DNA from 4 places in the uncultured Paraglaciecola sp. genome. Region 4 is predicted to be linked to each of the others. Evidence: predicted binding sites of a transcription regulator. Region 4 holds the regulator's gene; each other region holds the start of a gene.
What was found. The regulator sigma-54, encoded in region 4, starts transcription at its own class of promoters, with help from an activator protein. The targets are predictions, from matches to a motif close to GTTGGCACGNNNNTNGNNT.
Positions count from the first base shown of each region.

Region 1 (3,218 bases), on a different contig from region 4:
TAACCGTTTCTAATAAAAAAGGCTCCAAATATATGATATTTGGAGCCCAGCACCTACCCATAACTATTTATTTGGATAGCTTGCGTTCTGGCGATGTTTTCACATGTGTATAATACAAGGGTAAACCAACCAGGCATAAACCACCCGCAAGATTCCCTAAAACAGTTGGGATTTCATTCCACACTAAGTAGTCATATACGGTGAAATCACCCCCCATTATCATGGAAAAAGGGAAAAGAAACATGTTAACAATTGAATGTTCAAAACCCATGAAGAAAAACAACATGACTGGCATCCACATGGCTGCCATTTTACTGCCTGCAGACGTTGATATCATTGCACCAACCACGCCCATAGAGACCATCCAGTTACATAACATGCCGCGAATAAAAATAGTAAACCAGCCACCTATACCATTTTCTTGATAGCCTAACGTGCGTGATTCACCAATAGCGCTAACCTTGGCAGCGATTGCGCCACCGTCGACAGAATAACCATAGGTTAAAACAAAAGACATAAAAAAAGCGGTGGTCATAGCACCGGCAAAATTGCCAACAAACACTAAGCCCCAATTTCGCATCATGCTACTAAAAGTCACACCGGGTCGCTTATTCAACAGGGCGAGGGGCACTAAAGTAAACACTCCGGTTAACAAGTCAAACTTCATCAAATACAACATGATAAAACCAACAGGGAAAAGCAGCGCTCCTACTAAGGGGCTCCCTGTTTTAACCCCTACAGTAATCGCAAAAACGGCCGCTAATCCTAAAATAGCCCCCGCCATAAACGCCCTTATCAAAGTGTCTTTAGTCGACATAAACACTTTAGATTCACCTGCGTCAACCATCTTAGTGACAAACTCACTGGGTTCAATATAAGCCATTGTTGTTCCTCTTTTATATTATTTTAAATTTTATTCTTGTATCAAAAAACTAATAAGGCACCAGAAGCCATCAATTATTGATTAATTACAAAATACAGATTTTAATCTACTCGATCACCAAGATTTATAAGGTAAAAATTTACCATTTAACGTTAAGATAACTCGGTCACCTTTTGGATCAACTTCCTTTTGAACATCCATAGTGAAATCAATAGCGCTCATAATGCCGTCACCAAATTTCTCCTGAATAACCTCCTTAAGCGTATCGCCGTATACCCCCACTACTTCGTATAAACGATAAATAAGAGGGTCTTGTGGAACGGCTTTATCCCATTCTTTTAGCGGGTATTCCGTCAGAACTGACATTGCCTCTGCAGGTAAACCTAAAAACGTTACCAGTTTCTCAGCTATCTCCGCTGGGCAACTATTCATACCTAAACAAGCGGAAGTGGTCCAAATAGTTGACATGCCAACTGCTTGTGCAATTTCTTCCCATGTTAATTTTCTTTCATTTTTTATGGTGAAAATGAGTTCGGTTACATCGATTTTTTTCATAATTCATTCCTCAAATAATCATTCTGGACAGCAATAGTGCAAAATATGATGACGCCATAATCTTTAATTGTGCAGACTTAGAATCGTTCAAGTTTTGTAATAATTAACTAGTACTCTTTTATTCCGCGTTAATTTATTGCTTTGGGTCTCGTTCAATTGCTAATAGCAAACCCCATAAGCAATATACTTATTGCGATAACTGTGCCAGAAGTTAATTTTAAATAAGTCACTGAATTTAATGGATTAAATATTAATTAAAAGAAAATGCTTCACCACGAATTATCGTTAATAACGAAAGTTCATTGTTTTTTCAACGACATTACGTTGTTTTTCCTAAAAATTAATTCGTTGAATCAGCACTTCTTTATTAAAATTATATTTCACCCTAGGTATAGAGACCTTTGTTGTCTTCAACGGATAATCACTGCAGACAAAACTTTGATAAATGATTTACCTTGACCGTTGGATTCGATAAACATTATTGTAAGTCACAGAGACACAATTCACTGTGCTCACCTCATTCTGTTTACATATTTTGAAACTTCACATATGACAGAGAATGTGACTAAAACAAATCTTGATGGATTGTTTTATGTTTGAAATAAGGACTTCTTAATATTATATTTTTTTATTCTGGAAGCTAGTGTAGTAGGTTTTAAGCCCAAGATAGCAGCGGCACCATCTTCCCCATAAATTTTACCGTTGGCTTGTTTTAGCGCCATTTCAATACTTGAAACGCTTAACTTTATTTTTTGAGTCTCGTTTAAAATATCAACGGGTTGAACCTGGCTGACTGCTCTGGGAAAAGTAGTTGAAGACAAAAAGTCGAAATATAGCTTATTATCACTGGACAAAATAACCTGGCGCTCAATAATATTTTCTAGCTCTCTGATATTACCTGGCCAATGATAGGCTTTTAAATTTTCTAGTTGGGCAAGTGATACTTTGGGATGTACTTTATTGGCACGTTTGCAAATTTTATCAATAAAATGTTTGGTTAACATAGGTAGGTCTTCCAGTCGCTTTCTTAGAGGAGGTGATTCAACTGGAAATACATTGAGTCGGAAATACAAGTCTTCACGAAACGCACCTTTTTCCACCAATGATTTGAGATCTTGATTGGTTGCGGCGATAACTCGCACATCCACACTGCATGTTTTTGAGTCGCCTACACGCTCAAATTGCTGTTCTTGTAATACTCGCAACAGTTTACTCTGCAGTTGCAATGGTATTTCACCTACCTCATCTAAAAATATTGTGGCACCATCAGCTAACTCAAAGCGCCCGGCACGATCTGAAACAGCACCAGAGAACGCACCTCTTACATGGCCAAAAAACTCACTTTCGAATAGTTCTACGGGGATCGCCGCACAGTTTACACGGATTAGTGGGCGGGCTTTGCGAGCACTGATTTCGTGTATTGCTCTGGCGATCAATTCTTTACCCGTGCCAGATTCACCGATGATAAGAACGTTTGCGTCGGTTGGAGCAACGAGTTCGATTTGACGCACCATGTGCTGAACAGCTTGACTTTGTCCAATAATTTGATGGTGGTTGAAATCCGCATTGATCTCTTCTTGCAGGTAGGCGTTTTCTAACTCCAGGCGATGTTTTAAAGTATCAATTTCATTAATTGCATTGAGTAGTTTCTTTTCGGTTTTCTTACGTTCAGTAATATCACGGAAAATGACCACTGCGCCGACAAGATTGCCGTTATCGGTAACCGGAGTGCTAGTGTACTCAACCGGAATTGCTATACCTGATTTACTCCAAAATACCT
Region 1 covers NZ_CALSOK010000003.1:45,387-48,604, reverse strand. Annotated here, with positions in the region: gene Q0Y52_RS03810 (formate/nitrite transporter family protein) at 68-883, opposite strand; gene cynS (cyanase) at 998-1,438, opposite strand; gene Q0Y52_RS03800 (sigma 54-interacting transcriptional regulator) at 2,029-3,218, opposite strand, start outside.
Region 1: a site for sigma-54 is predicted at 1,629-1,647, ahead of cynS (cyanase). Genes of this name have one in related genera too.

Region 2 (3,218 bases), on a different contig from region 4:
ATCAAGTAGAGTGTCTGTAACGCTGTCCAACTCTTTACTTTGAGCAGTAATTTCTTTATCTGGCTTCTGTAAAGCTTCCTCATTGATATCGTCTGAATCATCTAATAAAGGATTTTCGATGATTTCATCTTCTGACTCATTAAGTAAATCATCAATACTGATCTCTGCTGGCTCTTCTTCATCCACCGCAGATTTAGCAAACGTTTCATCATCAGGTACCAGTGGTGGCTCACCCTCATCTTGTTTCATATCATCAGCGTCAGCGTTAACTTGTTGTTCATCTTCCTCGAGCAATATTTTTTTAAGCTCAGAGTTGTCATCGTTGTCTTTAACATCAGCTAATAAATCGTCATCTTCATCAAATAAACTATCTAGGTCATCATCTTCTAGCTCATCGACACTTTCAGAGTTATCGATCAGTGAATCTTCTATGTTATCCCCTAAAGCATCCTCTACCAATTCTTCAAGTTCTTCAGATAACACATCATCAAATAGGTCGTCATCGCCAAATAAGTCACCACCATCCAATTTATCATTGTTCTGTGGCGACACCTCGGCACTTAATGCGCCTGACAAGTTACCCATTTCAGTGGCGAAAGGATCCAAAGAAAGGTCGTCCGAAGAATCATCTTCTGGCTTAACAACCGTAGGAACTTTTCGCTTAATCATCCAATAAGCAAAAGCAATGAGTGCGAATAAAACGGGTAAGGTGAACAACAATATAATTGTTATCGTATTACCTAACCAAGAGTTGTTTTTTTCTGCCATTTGTGCAGCTTTAACGGCATCATCTTGACGAGACTTTTCTAACAACTCTTCAATGCTTTGACCCATTTGATTCATTTGCAGAGACTTTTTTTGTTCCTCACTGCGCATTTCATCAATGTCGGCATTCACTTTACTGAGTCTTTCAGATAACTTTTTATTATTATCCAATATGCTTTGCACACTGTTTATGGATTCGGAAAATTGCTTCCGAATAGCAGTGAACTGGCGATTTTGAGCCTCGTCAATCGCTTCTAGTTTTTGCTCCATCAATTCCTTGGTTTGCTCCAAAGCTGCGGCATTTGATGTTTGTTCTATTAGTTTATTTGATATATTTGACTTAAAGCTCAATATGTCTAGCTGGGCTTTTTGTTGCGCTTGCCTGTTATTAACATTAAAAATATAAGCCTCAGATGGCATTTTCAATATCGAACCATCTTTCAACAAATTAATATTTTGTTGTTCAAAAGCGTCAGGATTAATCTCGTATATGGCTTGCATAACCTGATAGACAGACAAAGAGCTATTAGAACGATAATTTTGAGAAATTTGCCATAAAGTGTCCGAAGAAACTATGGGTCCATAAGTGTCAGACTTTGTACCTGGTTGGATTTGAAGTTGTGGCTCAGAATACCTAGGAGAAGAATTTTTAGGACCTCTTACATTACCCTGTTGAGAATTGGCAGCAGGAATAACGGAAATGAAATTCAGTACAATTAAAAGCTGTATTGCTATTTTTCGCAAATTCATATGATTCCTTCTGGCCCCAAAATATAGCTCCTCGTTATGAATGACGTCACGACACAACGCTACACTCAACTTTGCACAATATCTTCGTATGTTCTTTTGAAAATAAATAAAAGTGATTATCTATATAAATTAACTAGTTATGCAATTTCACATAGTGTCGCTTTATTGGCATTAAACACATTTATTCCAATTAATTTATGTTTGTAAGCAAGTCGTATTCCAAGTTTGAAAACGCAGCATAAATATATAACAACTATAAACCAGTTGGTCTGTTTGATCTAAAATGGCGAGCTGATTAGGAAAGATACTCATTAAGTATCTTATCGGCAATAGAAAAGAATGGATGAGGGCCTGTCACACAGGCCCTTATATATATTTACATGTAATCTCGGATAAGCACTTCAGCAATCTGCACACTGTTGGTTGCCGCGCCTTTACGCACGTTATCTGACACAACCCATAGATTAATGCCGTTAGGATGTGTGATATCGTTTCTGACTCGACCTACATGCACATCATCATTACCGCTGGCGCTGCTCACTTGGGTAGGAAATGCATCTCTATCAGTGTGTAACACTATGCCTGGCGCATTGGCTAATAATACTTTTACTTCTTCAGCGTCTATTGGCGAGCGAGTTTCAAGGTGAATGGCTTCACCGTGACCATAAAAAACGGGGACACGAACAGCAGTCGCATTCACTAAAATAGTATCATCACCCATTATCTTTTTAGTTTCCCACACCATTTTCATTTCTTCTTTGGTGTAATCATTATCCATAAAGACATCGATTTGTGGAATAACGTTGAAAGCAATTTGGCGACTAAAGGCTTCAGTTTTCACTTCTTTGCCACTTAGCAGCGCCGCAGTTTGATGAGCTAACTCGTCAATTGCAGCCTTCCCTCCCCCAGACACTGACTGATAGGTGCACACATTAATACGCTCAATGCCAACAGCATCGTGAATAGGCTTTAAAGCCACCATCATCTGAATAGTAGAGCAATTAGGATTAGCGATAATATTACGATTACGAAAATCAGCTAATGCTTGCGGATTCACTTCAGGTACCACCAAAGGAATATCTGCTTCATAGCGAAAGTGAGACGTGTTGTCGATAACTACACAACCGGCTTCAGCGGCAATAGGTGCGAATTTTTCTGAGACACTGCCACCAGCAGAAAGGAAGCCTAGTTGTACCTGACTCCAATCAAATTCATCAGCATCTAAAACGCTAATCTCATTTCCCTTAAAGGTCACCTTTCCACCAGCAGAACGAGCACTGGCTAATGGATAAAGTTTGTTGATTGGGAAACCTCTTTCTTCAAGAATTTCGATCATGTGTTGTCCTACTAATCCAGTAGCGCCCAACACGGCGACATCAAAGGCCCGAGACATGGTTTTTTACTCCTAAACATTTAAATTATGGGTGGCATTGAATTATGTGAACCACCTATATGGCGGGCAAAAATCCAACACCGTAGATTGCCTTCGAATTTGCAAAATTTCCAGTGTTTAGCGCAATTGCAGAAAACTCTCTTCTTATAGGATAGTGTTTTCGGATATATCTAAACTGATCGGCACTGTGCATGTTTGCTCTGAAATATTGGTCATCTGTCTCAATGTTATACACATTTAACACTAACTGGTGCAATACTTGCCAAAAATCTTGTTTTTCACTGAGCTGTATGGGATTAGGTTGTGCTTT
Region 2 covers NZ_CALSOK010000010.1:423,238-426,455, reverse strand. Annotated here, with positions in the region: gene Q0Y52_RS09645 (FimV/HubP family polar landmark protein) at 1-1,515, opposite strand, end outside; gene Q0Y52_RS09640 (aspartate-semialdehyde dehydrogenase) at 1,892-2,908, opposite strand; gene Q0Y52_RS09635 (4-phosphoerythronate dehydrogenase) at 2,964-3,218, opposite strand, start outside.
Region 2: a site for sigma-54 is predicted at 1,721-1,739, ahead of Q0Y52_RS09645 (FimV/HubP family polar landmark protein). Genes of this name have one in related genera too.

Region 3 (3,218 bases), on a different contig from region 4:
GATACTGGTTAATCTGGAGATCTAAGGATTTTTTGTCTTTAAAGACGAAGTTGTTAAATAAGTTCGCTAATTGTTCTTAGTTTTTTAATGAGGTCATGAAGGCAGAGAAAGCTGCCTTTTTTGTTTTCGACTTAAATGGTTTTTGAGTTGGTAACATTGTGTGTCTTTGTAACTCACAAACTGTATTACCGTTTTGAGCGAATTGCAGACGGTTGGAAGATTAGCTTTTCTAACCGTTTAAATACCAAGTACACGCTGAAAGCTGGTATCTAACGGCGAAAATCGAGCACTGCCTCAGATAAGTCTGTTTGAATAAAAGTAGTTCATCATCATAAACAAAAGCAATATTCAAAATTGTTTTGCACAACAGCGGTAGACGTTTGTTTTGCATTTTGAATTATTTGAGAACAGTTGAGTAATAGACGAGAAATCGCCGGTTTGCGCTCCCTCAGGGATATAAAAGATAGGTAAATATGAGGCAAAATGACGTTTTAATCTACCTATACACTGTTTATTTACGTGTTCTTTTGGCGGCCTCTGTTATGAAGGGTGAATACGGGCGATTGACTTGAATAGCGAGGGAGATATTTGCTTATCTTTTTAACCATGCCTGTTCAATTTTATAGGTTGCGTGAGTTCAAAATTTAGTAGTAACACTTTGATAGAGATAGAGATCGAGAGTGGTAAAGTGATCTATTTACCGCTCTACGTTAAGTCGATAGCGTCAGGTTTAAGGTTGTTTTTTTAATCGACGTGATGCTAAGCCAATCATTCCCAAGGCAAGCATGGCAAGTGAAGATGGTTCCGGCACACTTACTGGTGGGCTGATGTCTTCCACGGGAGAAAAGTTGTTAAAAGCAAGGCCTATACCTTTTGTTTTACTACCAGTAAACGTGATATTAATTTGTGTGATATCGCTTAGGCCATTAAAACCGAACGCCCATGGCATACCATCTAAAGTGCGGTCGATGCCCAGTGGTGATTGAATTGAGTCAAGCAAGGTAGATCCATTGAATGCTTGAACTAAGAATCTTTCAGTTGCCTTACCTCCATCAATGTCCCAAATCTCACCAGACGCTGCAGTAACAGGGTTATCTGCTTCATATAAAATGGTAAAGACTCCAAAAGGTTCGTAAGGAGTACTTTGCCTTAAGAAAAAATCACCTAACAACGATGTATAACCAGGAGCTGCAGTATCTTTAGCGGAACCAGCGCCCCAGAACCCAGTATCATTGCCAGCATCACTATTCCCAGCGCCCTCAAAAACAGCTTTAGTGTCTAAAACGCCATCGAAATTACTATCAAAACCAAAACGTACGGTTACTCCATCTGCCATAAAAGCATCCGTAAATTCTATTGTACCATTATCTGTCGGTACACCACCTGATGCTGTTGTTTCAAAATCAATAAGCCCAGCGTTTACGTTTAATGCCATTGGCAAAAAAAGAATACCGCATAAGATTTGTTTCACATTCATAATAACTCCTGATTACAAAAATATTTAGTTCAACAACCTATATCAATATTTGCGCCAACACGCATAAATTGATAAACCATATATTTATCATAAACTTAAGTGCAATCCTCTTTTTGCTGTTTAGATTGTAATTTGCTTTATGCATTGCAATTTGTAAATACCCCAAACGGACAGACTAAAAAAGAACGTTAGTGACCGTATAACATGCTTAACTTGGTGGTAAAAATTACTGTTCCATACAATGAAGGAATCTTTAGTTATTCGCCTAATTACATGGATATACATGGAACTCTTGTGAATTTCCTCTAAATAACCCATATGGTAGTGACATGAAAAATTCCGGAACCACTATGCTGCTGGTTAGCTTAACAAGCAAAGCCAGCGGATAAACCGCTGCTTTAGGCGTTAGAGCGTCAAGTTTAATCTTGATGCATCTTGCAGGGTGTAAGTCCCTGTCGGGTAAGGTCTAACCAACCGCGCGTATCGAGTGTTGCGCTTGTGGCGGAAAGAATCTTTGAACTCGAACAATACAAGTGAAGCGTACACAGATAAATGTATAGGCCGTAGGGGTTTCGCAGACCCTAAGAACTGGCATAGCAGACAGCTTCGAAATAAAAATTGAGGTCGGTGAGGGGCTTAACGCCCACCGAAACCTATACAGAAGCATCCACTAATGGTGAGGATGTGGAGGGCCTCCGGAGTCAAAAGGTTGTGGCATGTACATACAGATGCACTTGAGAACTTGAGAGATCCATTTATTCCCCTCATGATATTATTCCCGCGAATTGAATTGCTAGAGACACGAAGCTCTGCTGAGACCGGACTACGCTGGTGCGCGAGAATAATTAATCAGCATGAGGAACGTCGAGCGTCCCGTAACGGGGATATTGGCCGATGGTTAAATGGAAGTCGGATCATGCATAGTACTCTGAGGTTGGGAGAGCCAACTACATGGGGAAGGACTTGACGGAAGTACATAGCTCTCAGAGGACACTCATCCCCGACGCAGAAGATTGGGAATATTATGAGCTACCCGCACTGAGAGGAATAGCCAGAAAAGCAAAACAAGAACCCACACATCGCTTTCGCGATTTGTCTCGCTGTTTAAACGAAACCCATTGGCGCTATGCATTCAGTAAAATGAACAAAAGGCGGCGAGCGGGGTCGATAATGTTACCTATCAAGATTATCAAAAACACTTTGATGAAAATGCAGAGGAGCTTATAGGCCGTTTAAAGAGGCAAAGCTACAAAGCCCGGTTGGTGAAACGGAATAAAAGGGTCAGTGTAAAATTAAGCAAATCAAAATTGAGGGGGAAGATCACTTGATTTGCCACTCGCTTTATTTGGAGATGTTAATGTCCGCTATTGGCCGATAGCCGAGCATACAATATCTGTTCTCCGACGAGAATTAGAGGAGAAACTAAGGTCACTTCTCAGAATTGACGTTTGTGTCTTCAGCAGACTCAGTGAGTATTGTTTCCCGATCGCCTTTGCTAATATATTTAGGTTTGATTTTTGAAGACAATTTAGCATTTGCTTTTTTCGCACGCGCTTTTAAAATCTGATTACCTTTTTTACGACGGTTCATTGTATTATTCCAATCTATCTGTTCTTATATAATATCACTTTCGAACATGTAACCAAATATAATACCGCACTCTTTGGTGTATGAGTAAAACACTGGTAGTAAATATCTAGTGTGTAAAGTGAAACCGAGCAAACTGTTATCTGTGTGGTAT
Region 3 covers NZ_CALSOK010000008.1:155,823-159,040, forward strand. Annotated here, with positions in the region: gene Q0Y52_RS07060 (PEP-CTERM sorting domain-containing protein) at 731-1,477, opposite strand; gene Q0Y52_RS07065 (DUF2986 domain-containing protein) at 2,906-3,067, opposite strand.
Region 3: a site for sigma-54 is predicted at 1,518-1,536, ahead of Q0Y52_RS07060 (PEP-CTERM sorting domain-containing protein). Genes of this name have one in related genera too.

Region 4 (3,218 bases):
AAGTTGTAAGAGATGTCAGCATTGAAGTATCGACTGGTCAAATAGTGGGTTTATTAGGACCAAATGGCGCTGGTAAAACCACCACTTTTTATATGATTGTTGGGCTAGTACCTTTAGACAAAGGTGACATCTATATTGATCAACAGAATCTTACTCTGCAACCAATGCATGTGCGTGCTAGGCAAGGCATAGGTTATTTACCACAAGAAGCATCAATATTCAGAAAGCTAACCGTATATCAAAATCTGATGGCGATATTACAAACTCGTAAAGAATTATCAAAAGAACAGCGAGAACAACAGGCCGACTCATTATTGGACGAATTTAATATCAACCATATTCGCAATAGTTTAGGTATGAGTCTGTCTGGCGGTGAACGCAGAAGAGTAGAAATTGCGCGAGCCTTGGCGGCTGATCCAGAATTTATATTATTAGACGAACCCTTTGCTGGGGTTGATCCCATTTCAGTTAACGACATAAAAAAAATAATTCAACAATTACGCGATAGAGGTCTAGGTGTATTAATTACCGATCATAACGTGCGTGAAACCTTAGATGTATGTGAAAAAGCATATATAGTGAGCCATGGCGAGTTGATAGCTTCTGGCACTTCGGAAGAAGTTTTAAGTGATCAACGTGTAAGAGATGTATACCTAGGTGAACAATTCAGGCTATAGTTAAAAGAATATTACTTAAAATATTAAGCTTCCAGCAAAGCTGTCAAGCAAGCGAACTTGATTAGTATTTTATGATTGATGTGGGATAACTTCGACAACACGCTGTAATTTCTAGAATGAAGAGTTCATCTCGTCTGATAACAACAACAGATTAAACATAAGAAGTTAATGAAACCCTCTTTACAGTTAAGATTTAGCCAACAACTTACAATGACACCGCAGCTGCAACAAGCCATAAAGCTATTGCAATTGTCTACTTTGGATTTACAAGCTGAAATTCAAGAAGCCTTAGACTCTAACCCGTTGTTAGAAGTAAACGAGTCAGATGACAGTGGTAGTGGCGAAAAAGCCCTTGAAACTAACCACAGTGCCGATAATAAAGATAGCGACAGCACTCAAGTTGAAGTCAATGCGGATAGTGTCGATAGCGGCGATGCCCTGCAAAATAATGACATACCAGAGGATTTACCCTTAGACAGTACTTGGGATGAATATTTAAGTGCTTCATCAGCCCCTTCCTCTATGAGCAGTGCAGGATCAGCAGGCGATGATGATCAAGTATTTCAAGGCGAAACCACAGAAAATATTCAAGACCATTTGCTTTGGCAAATGCGTTTAACCCATTTTAGCGATACCGATATTGCTATTGCTATGGCCATTATCGATTCTATCGATGAAGCCGGTTATTTGACTATTAGCACTGAAGAAGTCCTAGCCAGTATGGATGACGAAGAGATTGAACTGGACGAAGTTGCAGTAGTACTTAAACGCATCCAGATGTTTGATCCCATAGGCTCAGGCGCTCGCAGCGCCCAAGAATGTTTACTAATCCAATTACGGCAGTTTGCATCAGATACACCTTGGTTAGAAGAAGCCAAGTTGTTGATTACTGATTACTGCGATCTGATAGGCAGTAAAGACTATCGTACTCTAATGCGAAAAACTCGTCTCAAAGAAGAAGAGTTGCGGGAAGCCATGCGTCTGTTGCAAACCCTTAATCCTAGGCCAGGTACTGCCATAGTCACAGGTGAATCAGATTACGTTATCCCTGATGTATCTGTTTCTAAGAAAAATGGCCGATGGAAAGTAGAACTTAACCCAGATAGCCTTCCTAAACTCAACGTCAATCAGCAATATGCAGCGATGAGCAAAAGTGTTAAGAACACTTCAGACAGTCAATTTATTCGTTCACATTTACAAGAGGCAAAGTGGTTTATTAAAAGTGTTGAAAGCCGCAACGAAACTCTTCTTAAAGTGTCTAACTGCATAGTGCAGCAACAAATGGGTTTTTTTGAACATGGCCCCGAAATGATGAGACCTATGGTGTTGAACGATGTCGCTGAAATGGTAGATATGCACGAATCCACTATTTCGCGAGTTACAACACAAAAATACATGCATACACCAAGAGGTATTTTTGAGCTGAAATACTTCTTCTCTAGCCATGTAGCCACAGATGCAGGCGGAGAATGTTCATCAACTGCAATAAGGGCATTGATTAAAAAGTTAGTAGCTGCAGAAAAACCCAGTAAACCTTTAAGCGATAGCAAAATTGCTCAGGTGTTGGCCGACCAAGGCATTATGGTAGCGCGGCGAACAATAGCAAAATACCGGGAGTCACTCATGATCCCACCATCTAACCAACGTAAGAGCCTGCTTTAGGCGAATTGAAGAAGGAATAGGCGATATGCAAATTAACCTTACCGGCCATCATGTAGATATTACAGATTCTTTAAGAGATTACGTACATACGAAATTTACTAAACTAGAACGACATTTTGAGCATATAAATAATGTTCATGTAATATTAAATGTGGAAAAGCTTAATCAAAAAGCGGAAGCCACTTTACACCTCAGTGGAACAGAGGTGTTTGCTACATCTGAACAGTCAGATATGTATGCAGCAATAGATGCTTTAATCGATAAACTTGACCGCCAAGTGATTAAGCACAAGGAAAAAATTAAACGCCATTGATAGCGTCAACGATAAACCACAATTAGAATTCATAATGGAAATAAAAGATATTCTTCATCCTGACTGTACTTTATGTGCAGTTCAAGGAACCAGTAAAAAACGAGTACTTGAACTTATTAGTCAAATTGCTAACCAACATTTAATTGATGTTGATATTGACCAAGCTACTATTTTGTCTAGTCTGACATGCAGAGAAAAAATGGGCAGCACTGGCATTGGCAATGGTATTGCCCTGCCACATGGTCGCCTACAAGAACTAGAAAATGTTATGGCTATTGTATTGACCAGTAAAAAACCAATCGATTATGACGCCATAGACAATGCGCCTGTTGATATCTTTTTTGCTATTTTAGTACCCGAAGACAAAGCATCTGAACACTTAGGCACTTTGTCTGCTATTGCCACGAAACTAAACAATAAGGACACGTTAAGCCTAATGCGCCAAGCAAAAACAGACCAAGAGTTATTTGAGGCACTAGGATAAATGAAACTTATCATTATTAGTGGGCGTTCTGGCTCAGGTAAATCTATAGTGCTGCGCTCATTAGAAGATCTTGGCTATTATT
Region 4 covers NZ_CALSOK010000014.1:120,567-123,784, reverse strand. Annotated here, with positions in the region: gene lptB (LPS export ABC transporter ATP-binding protein) at 1-677, shown strand, start outside; gene Q0Y52_RS14150 (RNA polymerase factor sigma-54) at 846-2,339, shown strand; gene hpf (ribosome hibernation promoting factor) at 2,365-2,652, shown strand; gene ptsN (PTS IIA-like nitrogen regulatory protein PtsN) at 2,687-3,136, shown strand; gene rapZ (RNase adapter RapZ) at 3,137-3,218, shown strand, end outside.